2 regions of the Thauera sp. 27 genome follow, and region 2 is predicted to be linked to the other one. Evidence: predicted binding sites of a transcription regulator. Region 2 holds the regulator's gene; the other holds the start of a gene.
What was found. Region 2 encodes FNR, which switches genes on or off when oxygen is low (the NO sensors DNR and NnrR bind a similar motif). Its sites were predicted from a motif close to TTGANCTAGNTCAA; they were not measured.

Region 1: a site for FNR is predicted at 2,254-2,267, ahead of B447_RS03535 (cytochrome c oxidase subunit 3 family protein). Genes of this name have one in related genera too.

The regions. Positions count from the first base shown of each region.
Region 1 covers NZ_AMXB01000005.1:26,745-30,802, forward strand. Annotated here, with positions in the region: gene B447_RS03515 (ADP-ribosylglycohydrolase family protein) at 1-241, shown strand, start outside; gene B447_RS03520 (DUF3617 domain-containing protein) at 712-1,233, shown strand; gene B447_RS03525 (hypothetical protein) at 1,423-1,692, shown strand; gene B447_RS03530 (CreA family protein) at 1,728-2,198, opposite strand; gene B447_RS03535 (cytochrome c oxidase subunit 3 family protein) at 2,436-2,963, shown strand; gene B447_RS03540 (cytochrome C oxidase subunit IV family protein) at 2,992-3,285, shown strand; gene B447_RS03545 (SlyX family protein) at 3,292-3,504, opposite strand; gene queG (tRNA epoxyqueuosine(34) reductase QueG) at 3,585-4,058, opposite strand, start outside.
Region 2 covers NZ_AMXB01000010.1:34,837-38,894, forward strand. Annotated here, with positions in the region: gene hemN (oxygen-independent coproporphyrinogen III oxidase) at 1-1,153, opposite strand, end outside; gene fnr (fumarate/nitrate reduction transcriptional regulator Fnr) at 1,303-2,043, shown strand; gene B447_RS07095 (SirB2 family protein) at 2,077-2,457, opposite strand; gene B447_RS07100 (Crp/Fnr family transcriptional regulator) at 2,556-3,239, shown strand; gene B447_RS07105 (PHA/PHB synthase family protein) at 3,263-4,058, opposite strand, start outside.

The DNA of each region.
Region 1 (4,058 bases), on a different contig from region 2:
CCACCAGTTCCCCGCCGCCTATTACCTGGCGGCGCGCTTTGCCGACGACTTCGAGTCCGCGGTGCTGCACGCGGTGAATGGCGGCGGACAGAACCTGGCGCGGGCGATGCTGACGGGGGCGCTGGTGGGGGCGCAGGTCGGCTTTAGCCGCATCCCGCAGCGCTTCATTACGGGTTTGGCGGACAGCGCAGCGCTGCGGGCGATCGTGCAGCGCGTCGCAGTGCAGGTGGACACGGACTGAGTCGGATTGCGAATTCTGCACAGCCGTCCGTGCAGATTTCGACCTTGCGCGCTCTAGCGCCGGGCAGCCGCCGTGGAACAGCGCTCGCCGCCGCCTGAGCTCAGGCTCGCTCCGGAGCGAGCCGGGTGAGGGCCGCACGGACGAAACCCTGCGCATCGGGTGTGTAGTCCCAACGCTCGATGACGCAGTCCCGGTGCTCCTCATCCTCGCCCGGCGAGCCAATCCTGGGGGCTGCGTCTGCGCGACGGACTGATGTTGCTGGGCGGCTACCTGGCCACGCTGGCGGCGGTCGCCTCGGTGATACTGCTTTGGTGGGGCGGGGCTTCCGCGGTAACCGGGATGCTGTCCTGGATCGGCCTCACCTCAGGGCAGTAAGCGCACACCTGCTTGCACAAAGCCACGGAAATACTCCGTGCTCGCCAGCGATAATCCGGCCTTCGCCCAACCGCAACCTCCCAGGAAGCCCCGTCATGACGTCCCACCGGTTCGCCCTGCTTGCCCTCGCGCTCGCCAGCCTCCCGCTCTCCTCCCACGCCGTGGACAACATCCGCCCCGGGCTGTGGGAGTTCCGCTCCACCCACCTGAGTGTGGGCGGCCTGCCGGACATGTCAGCGCACATGGCGCAGTTGCAGCAGCAGCTCAAGAACCTGCCTGCCGACACCCGCCGCATCGTCGAGCAGCAGATGGCGCAGCGGGGTGTCAGCCTGGGCGCGGACGGTACGGCGCGCACCTGCATCACGCCTGAGCAGGCTCGCCAGGACAACGTTTTCTCCGGCAAGGTGGAGGGCAATTGCGTGCTCAGCGACGTGACCAGGCAGGGCAACACGGTGACGGGCACGCTGAGCTGCACCGGACCGAGCGCAACCGGCAACTTCCGCGCACGCGTTCACTCCGCGGAGCACTTCACCACGCGCGTGACCATGCGCTCGACGCGCGGCGATCTCGACGTCGAGACCGAGGGGCGGTGGCTGGCCGCGCAGTGCGCGCGCTGAGCCAGCGGCGGGTGTGAGCCTGGTCACGACCGGGTAGCGGCAGTGCGCCGTAGGCGGAGTGATTGCGCCGCGCCGTGACGGGCGTCACTGCTGCACGCAAGGGACTGCGGGAAAGTGCATCAAGCCCGCCCGAGGCGGGCCGTTACGGGTCTTGAAGGCCCAATCCCCAGGCCCCTGACAGAGGTCATCATGAGCACTCAGCCCCTCTCCGTAATCGAGGGCAAACGCAGCGGCAACTGCCCTCACCCCTGGCATGGCAGCGTCGAGCACGCCGTCAACCGTGCGATCCGCGCTGGCTACCGTGTCGGCCGGCGTGTGCGCATCGGCCACATCGCCGGCTGCGTAGTCGGCTATAACATCGGCCACTTCGGCCGTTTCAGCGGCGCGAGCTACCCCTTGCTGGTGCGTACCGAATTCGGCGTCACCAAGTGCAGCCTCGCCGAGGTGGCGGCGGCCTGAAGCGCGGCAGCCCGTGTGCCGCGCGCGCGGCGCGCTCAGCGCACGGGAATGGCGACGGCCTGCGGGACAGGCACCGCGGTGACGTTGTTCTGCGGGCTGCCGTCGATCAGCTTGTCGCTGTAAACGAGATAGACCAGCGTGTTGCGTGCGCTGTCGACCATGCGCACGATGCGGATCTTCTTGAACAGGATCGACGCGCTCTGCGAGAACACCTCCTCCTGCCTGCGCAGCGGCTCGGCGAACGAGATCTCGCCCACTTGCCGGCAGGCCACCGAGGCGTCGGCAGTGTCTTCCGCCAGGCCCAGCGTGCCCTTCACGCCGCCCGTGCGGGCGCGCGATACGTAGCAGGACACGCCTTTCACCTTCGGATCATCGAACACCTCGACGACGACCTGGTGGTTCCGACCGATGAGCTTGAAGGCGGTGTCGACGCTACCGACGGTTTCGGCCTGCGCCAGCGGCGCCAGCAGGACGGCTCCGAGAGCAAGCAGGGAAATGATCTTCACGAGTCTGGACTCCGGTTTTGGCGCGGGCCGCCAGTATGGCACCGGCTGCGAGGATTTACCCTGGATCAAGGCAGCGCGGTAGCGTTGAGCGTATCAGTTGGTGATCCTGCCTGGGGCGTGTTGCCCTGGCGCCGCCTCACCCTGCTCCGAGCCCCTGCCGTGCCTGCCGCCCTCGCTTTCCCCGATCGTTCTGACCACACCGCACCAGTTGCCGGCCGCATCCCCGGCAGCAAGGCCATGTGGGTGGGCATCTTCTGCGAGCTGACCGAGTTCGCGCTGCTGTTCGCGGTGTATTTCATCGCCCGCGCACACAACCCGGACGCATTCGAGGCCGGGCCGGGACGCTTGTCGCTTGCTGCAGGCACCGGGTACACGCTGATGCTGCTCACCAGTGGCTGGTGCGTGGCGCGCGCGCTGCATGCGATGCGCGCCGGGCGCAAGCCGGCCTGCCTGCGCTGGTTGCTGGCCGGTTTCGTGTTCGGGCTGGGCTACCCCTTGATCAAGATCCTCGAACTGCGCTGGAACTTCAGCCACGGGCTGGACAGCAACGCCGGGGTGTTCGTGGTGACCTACTACTACCTCACCTTCACCCACCTGGTACATGTGTTCTGGGGACTGCTGGGCATGCTGTGGGTGATGGCACGCACCGCCGGGGGCGCCTACACGGTGGCCGAGCATGGTGGCCTGGAAGCCTTTGCCTGCTACTGGCACGCGACGGACATCCTGTGGCTGATGATCTTCCCGCTGTTCTATGTGCTGCGATGAGCCCAATGCCGACCAAGGGACCGAGACAATGAGCGAAACACGCAAGGTCGACCTGGCGTGGCTGCTGCTGGTGCTGCTGAGCGTGGCAGGGGCCGGCCTGGGCGGACGGGCAGATGCCGGCTTGGGCGTTGCCGTGATGGTCGCCGTGGTCATGGCGGTCAAGCTGCGGCTGGTGTGCGACCACTTTCTGGAGCTGCGCAGCGCGCACCAGCGCATCAGGCTGGCAGTGTACGCATTCGCCTACGGGATGCCCCTGCTGGTGGTACTGACCAGCGCGTTTGGCGACACCCTCGCCCGCCTAACCGGCGCGCTCATACCCTGACGCCCTCTACCAGTGCGGCGGCACCTCGTCCTCGGGGCGCAGCGGGTTGCCGGGCTGGATGGTCTTGACCTGCTGGGCAAGCTGGCGCAGCTGCTCGCGCTGCAGTTCCAGCGCCTGCTGCTGCCGCCATACCGTGCGGTTGAGTTCGTCGAGCAGATCCTCGGCAGCCATCAGCTTGGTCTCGAGCTTCTCGAGGCGGTGTTCGAGGTGTTGTTCCATGAGGCGCGGCGGTTCCTGGGAGGGGGTTGCAGACAAGAGGACTGCAGACGAGAGGGCCACAGACGAGAGGGCCGCGGATTCTAGCCGCTCGTCGCCCCGCCATGGCGATCCAGTGCCCAGGCCACATGCTCGCGCACGATGGCGCTGTCGTCCTGCGCGCGTGCCTGCAGGGCAGCGAGGACAGCGGCGGTGGTCGGCGCATTGCCCAAGGCCACGGCAATGTTGCGCAACCAACGCTCGTGGCCGATACGGTAGATCGGACTGCCCGCCGTGCGCTCGGCAAAGTCGGCCGCCGACCAGGCGAAGAGCTCGACCAGCGTGGCGCTGTCGAGGCGATGCCGGGGCGCAAAGTCGGGCTCGCAGCTGAGTTGGGCGAAGCGGTTCCAGGGGCAGGCGAGCTGGCAGTCGTCACAGCCGTAGATGCGGTTGCCGAGTTGCGGGCGCAGCGCTTCCGGTATGGCGCCCTGCAACTCGATGGTCAGGTAGGAGATGCAGCGCCGCGCATCGACACGATAGGGCGCGACGATGGCGCCGGTGGGACAGGCGTCGATGCA
Region 2 (4,058 bases):
ACATCAGCGCCTGTATGATCGAACGCCGCAACAGGTCGTCGGCGGTAAGTTCGATGCCACGCAGGACCGGCAGCTCGTCACGGTCGAGCGCATCGTAGTACTCGTCGAGCGTCTTGACGTTCTGCGCGTACACCGGACCGATCTTGCCGATTGCCGATACGCCGAAGGCAAGCAGATCGCACTCGGCCTGGGTGGAGTAGCCCTGGAAGTTGCGGTGCAGACGGCCCTGGCGCTGGGCAACGGTGAGTTCGTCATCCGGCTTGGCGAAGTGGTCCATGCCGATATAGACGTAGCCGGCCTCGGTAAGGCGACGGATGCCGAGCTGCAGCAACTGCAGCTTGGTGTCTGCAGTGGGCATGTCGCCGCTGTTGATGCGGCGCTGCGGCTTGAACAGGCCCGGCAGGTGGGCATAGCTGTAGAGAGAGATGCGATCGGGCGAGATCTCCAGCACCTGCTCGAGGGTACGGTTGAAGCTGATCACGTTCTGCTTGGGCAGACCGTAGATCAGGTCCATGCTCACGGACTTGAAGCCCGTGGCACGTGCCGCGTCGATGACGAGCTTGGTCTCGTCATAGCTCTGGATGCGGTTTACCGCCGCCTGCACATCTTCGGCGAAGTCCTGCACGCCAACGCTCATGCGGTTGAAGCCAAGCTCGGCGAGCAGTTTCACGGTGTCGAAGTCGACCTTGCGCGGGTCGACCTCGATCGAGTATTCGCCATTGGGAACAAGCGTGAAGTGTTCGCGCACCGCGGCCATGAGCTCGCGCATCTCGTCATGCGACAGGAAGGTCGGCGTTCCCCCACCGAGGTGGAGCTGCGTGACCTGGCGGCTGCCCTCCAGGCATTCCGCCTGCATCGCGATCTCCTTGGCCAGGTATTTCAGATACTTGGCCGAGCGCCCATGATCCTTGGTGATGATCTTGTTGCAGGCACAGTAATAGCAGATCGTGTTACAGAAGGGGATGTGGAAGTATAATGAGAGCGGTTTGCTGACGCCGCCGACCGCCCTTTTTGCGAGCCAGGCCTTGAGCGCATCGGCGTTGAAGGCCTCGACGAAGCGGTCCGCTGTCGGATAGGACGTGTAGCGCGGTCCGTTGATGTCGAATCGGCGGATGAGTTGCGGATCGAAGATGAGTTGGTTCTGGCTTGTCATGATCTTGCTGCGGCAGTGTGTGCCAAACAATGGCAGATCGCCGCGTTTTTTTGGTTGACGTGGGTCAACGGGCGTGATGTGTTGCCCGATCGAACCACTCCTGAGCCAGGTCTGGCGTCTTTTGTCGGGGAAGCAGGATTATCGTGCAGATGAGGGCGAGCGTGCCAATTACCGTGAACGGGCTCAAGTCTGCCTGTTCGCAGTGCAACCTGGTCGAGTTGTGCCTGCCCTTCGGGATGTCCGACAGCGAGTTGAACCGCCTGGACGAACTCGTTGGCGCGCGGCGCAAGGTCAAGCGCCAGCAAAGCCTGTATCGTGCGGGCGATCCGTTCGAGGCGATCTACGCCATCCGCGCCGGTTCGTTCAAGACCGACGTGCTGCTCGAAGACGGCCGCGATCAGGTGACCGGCTTCCAGATGACCGGAGAGATTCTCGGCCTCGACGGCATCAGTGCAGAGTCGCATACCTGCTATGCGATCGCCCTCGAGGACAGCGAGGTCTGCGTGATCGCCTATGACAAGCTCGAGCAGATGTCACACGAAGTGGAAGGCCTGCAACTGCAGTTCCACAAGGTGATGAGCCGCGAGATCGTGCGCGACCACGGCGTGATGATGCTCCTCGGTTCGATGCGCGCCGAGGAACGGCTGGCGGCGTTCCTTCTCAACATGTCGCAGCGCTTCAATGCGCGCGGCTTCTCGGCGCAGGAATTCCACCTGCGCATGACGCGCGAGGAGATCGGTTCCTACCTGGGGCTCAAGCTCGAGACGGTGTCTCGCGCTTTCTCCCGCTTCCAGGACGAAGGGCTGATCTCGGTGCAACAGAAGCACGTGCAGTTGCTCGATCCCACCGGGCTCAAGCGCCTGATCCAGCACCAGCACGGCGCGCGCTGACGCTGGCCGCCCCGCCTCGACGGCCGCCATTGTTCAGGCAAGGAAGCCTGCGGGATTCTTGGTGAAGGCGACCGACACGATCCATACGTACACGGACAGGGCGGCCGCAAAGGCGCCCGCACGCACCGGCTTGGTCGGGCCGCGCTTGAGTGCAAGCGTGCCAAGCAGCACGTATGCAACCAGGCCACCGACCTTGGCGGTCACCCAGTCGGCGGCAAACGGGTACTGCGCGATCATGACCGCCAGCGTGATCGCTGACAGCAGCAGCAGGCTGTCGATGATGTGCGGCAACACACGGGTGAGCCGGTGCGAGAGCATCGGATTGCCCGTCAGCATCCACATGCCGCGCAGCAGGAAACCCGCTGCGCTGAGCACGACGCAGACGACGTGAAGGTGTTTGATCGCGTAGTACATCCTTTTTCCTTGCAAGGGCTGGCAAGCTGCCGGTCTCGGGGCGACAGGTATTGTCGCCCGTCTCGGGTAAGATTACGAATCGTTCCGGAGCCAAAGCAATGTCCCAGCACCCCCATGTCGACATCCCTGCCCTGCTGCATCGCATCCCGCTGTTCAGTGAGTTGTCGGAGTCGGATATCCAGCGTGTGTCGCGCTACACCCGCGATCGGCATGTCGGCAGGGGCGAAGTGCTGTTCCAGCGCGGCGACCAGCCCCACGGCTTCTATTTCGTCGTATCGGGCCAGATCAAGCTGGCCTTCTCGTCGCCACAGGGCACCGAGAAGGTGGTCGAGATCGTGGGTGCGATGCAGAGCTTCGGCGAGGCGGTGATGTTCATGAACCACCCCTACCCGGTCTTTGCGGAGGCCTTGTGCGACACGGTGCTGATCCATGTCGGCCAGGCGGTCGTGACCGAACTCATCGACCAGGATTCGACCTTCGCTCACAAACTGCTGGCCGGCATGGCGATTCGTCTGCACAGCCTGATCCAGGACGTCGAAACCTACTCGCTGCGCTCGAGCATGCAGCGCGTCATCGGCTACCTGCTGCAGGTGGCGGACAGCGACACGCCATGCGAGATTGCGCTTCCCACCAGCAAGCAGGTGATCGCCTCGCGCCTCAACCTGACCCCCGAGACGCTGTCGCGAATCTTCCATGACCTCAGCGAAGCAGGCCTGATCAGCGTGCAGGGCAAGCGCATCACCCTGCACGACCCTGCACGCCTGGCACGGCACAACGCCTGAGGCCGTTGCAGCACGGTAGCCGTTCAGGGCTCGAGCACGTACTGCCCTGGCGCATCGGCAAGCGCGGGAAAAGCCTCGGTCGACACCGGGCGCGCCGCCACGAGCGCGCCGCAGCGTGGCTTGAGCCAGCGCATCCAATCTTCCCACCAGCTCCCCTCGCAACGCTTGGCGCGCTGACGCCAGGTTTCCGGCGTATCGTCGCGTGTGCTGGCTTCGACCCAGTAGTGGCGCTTGGGCGGGTCGACGACGGGATTGACGATGCCCAGGATATGCCCGGAACTCGACAATACCTGCCGCACCGGTCCGCCAACGTGATGCACCACTTTGAAGGTTTGCAGCCACGGCGCGATGTGATCGTCCTCGGCCGCAACCGCATAGAGCGGCTGCGAAACGGCCGCGAGGTCGAGCGCCTCACCGGCGACCTGCAAGGCCCCTGGCTGGATCAACTTGTTGTGCAGGTAGAGTTCGCGCAAATACCAGGCATGCATGCGGTACGGCATGCGGGTGGTATCCATGTTCCAGAACAGCACGTCGAATGGCGGCGGTGACTCTCCGTACAGCCAGCCATGCACGACGTAATGCCAGATCAGGCTGTTGGAGCGCAGCAGCCTGAACGAGGCGGCCATCTCCTTGCCGTCCAGGTAGCCCTTGCGAGCCATCTGCTCGGTCAGGTAGCGGATGCTGCTCTCATCGATGAAGACCTCGATGTCGCCTGGTTTGTGGAAGTCGACCAGCGTCGTAAACAAGGTCCAGTCGGCGACCGGCATCTCGGCCTCACCATAGCGCCGGTTCGCCCACGCCATGTACATCGCCAGTGCG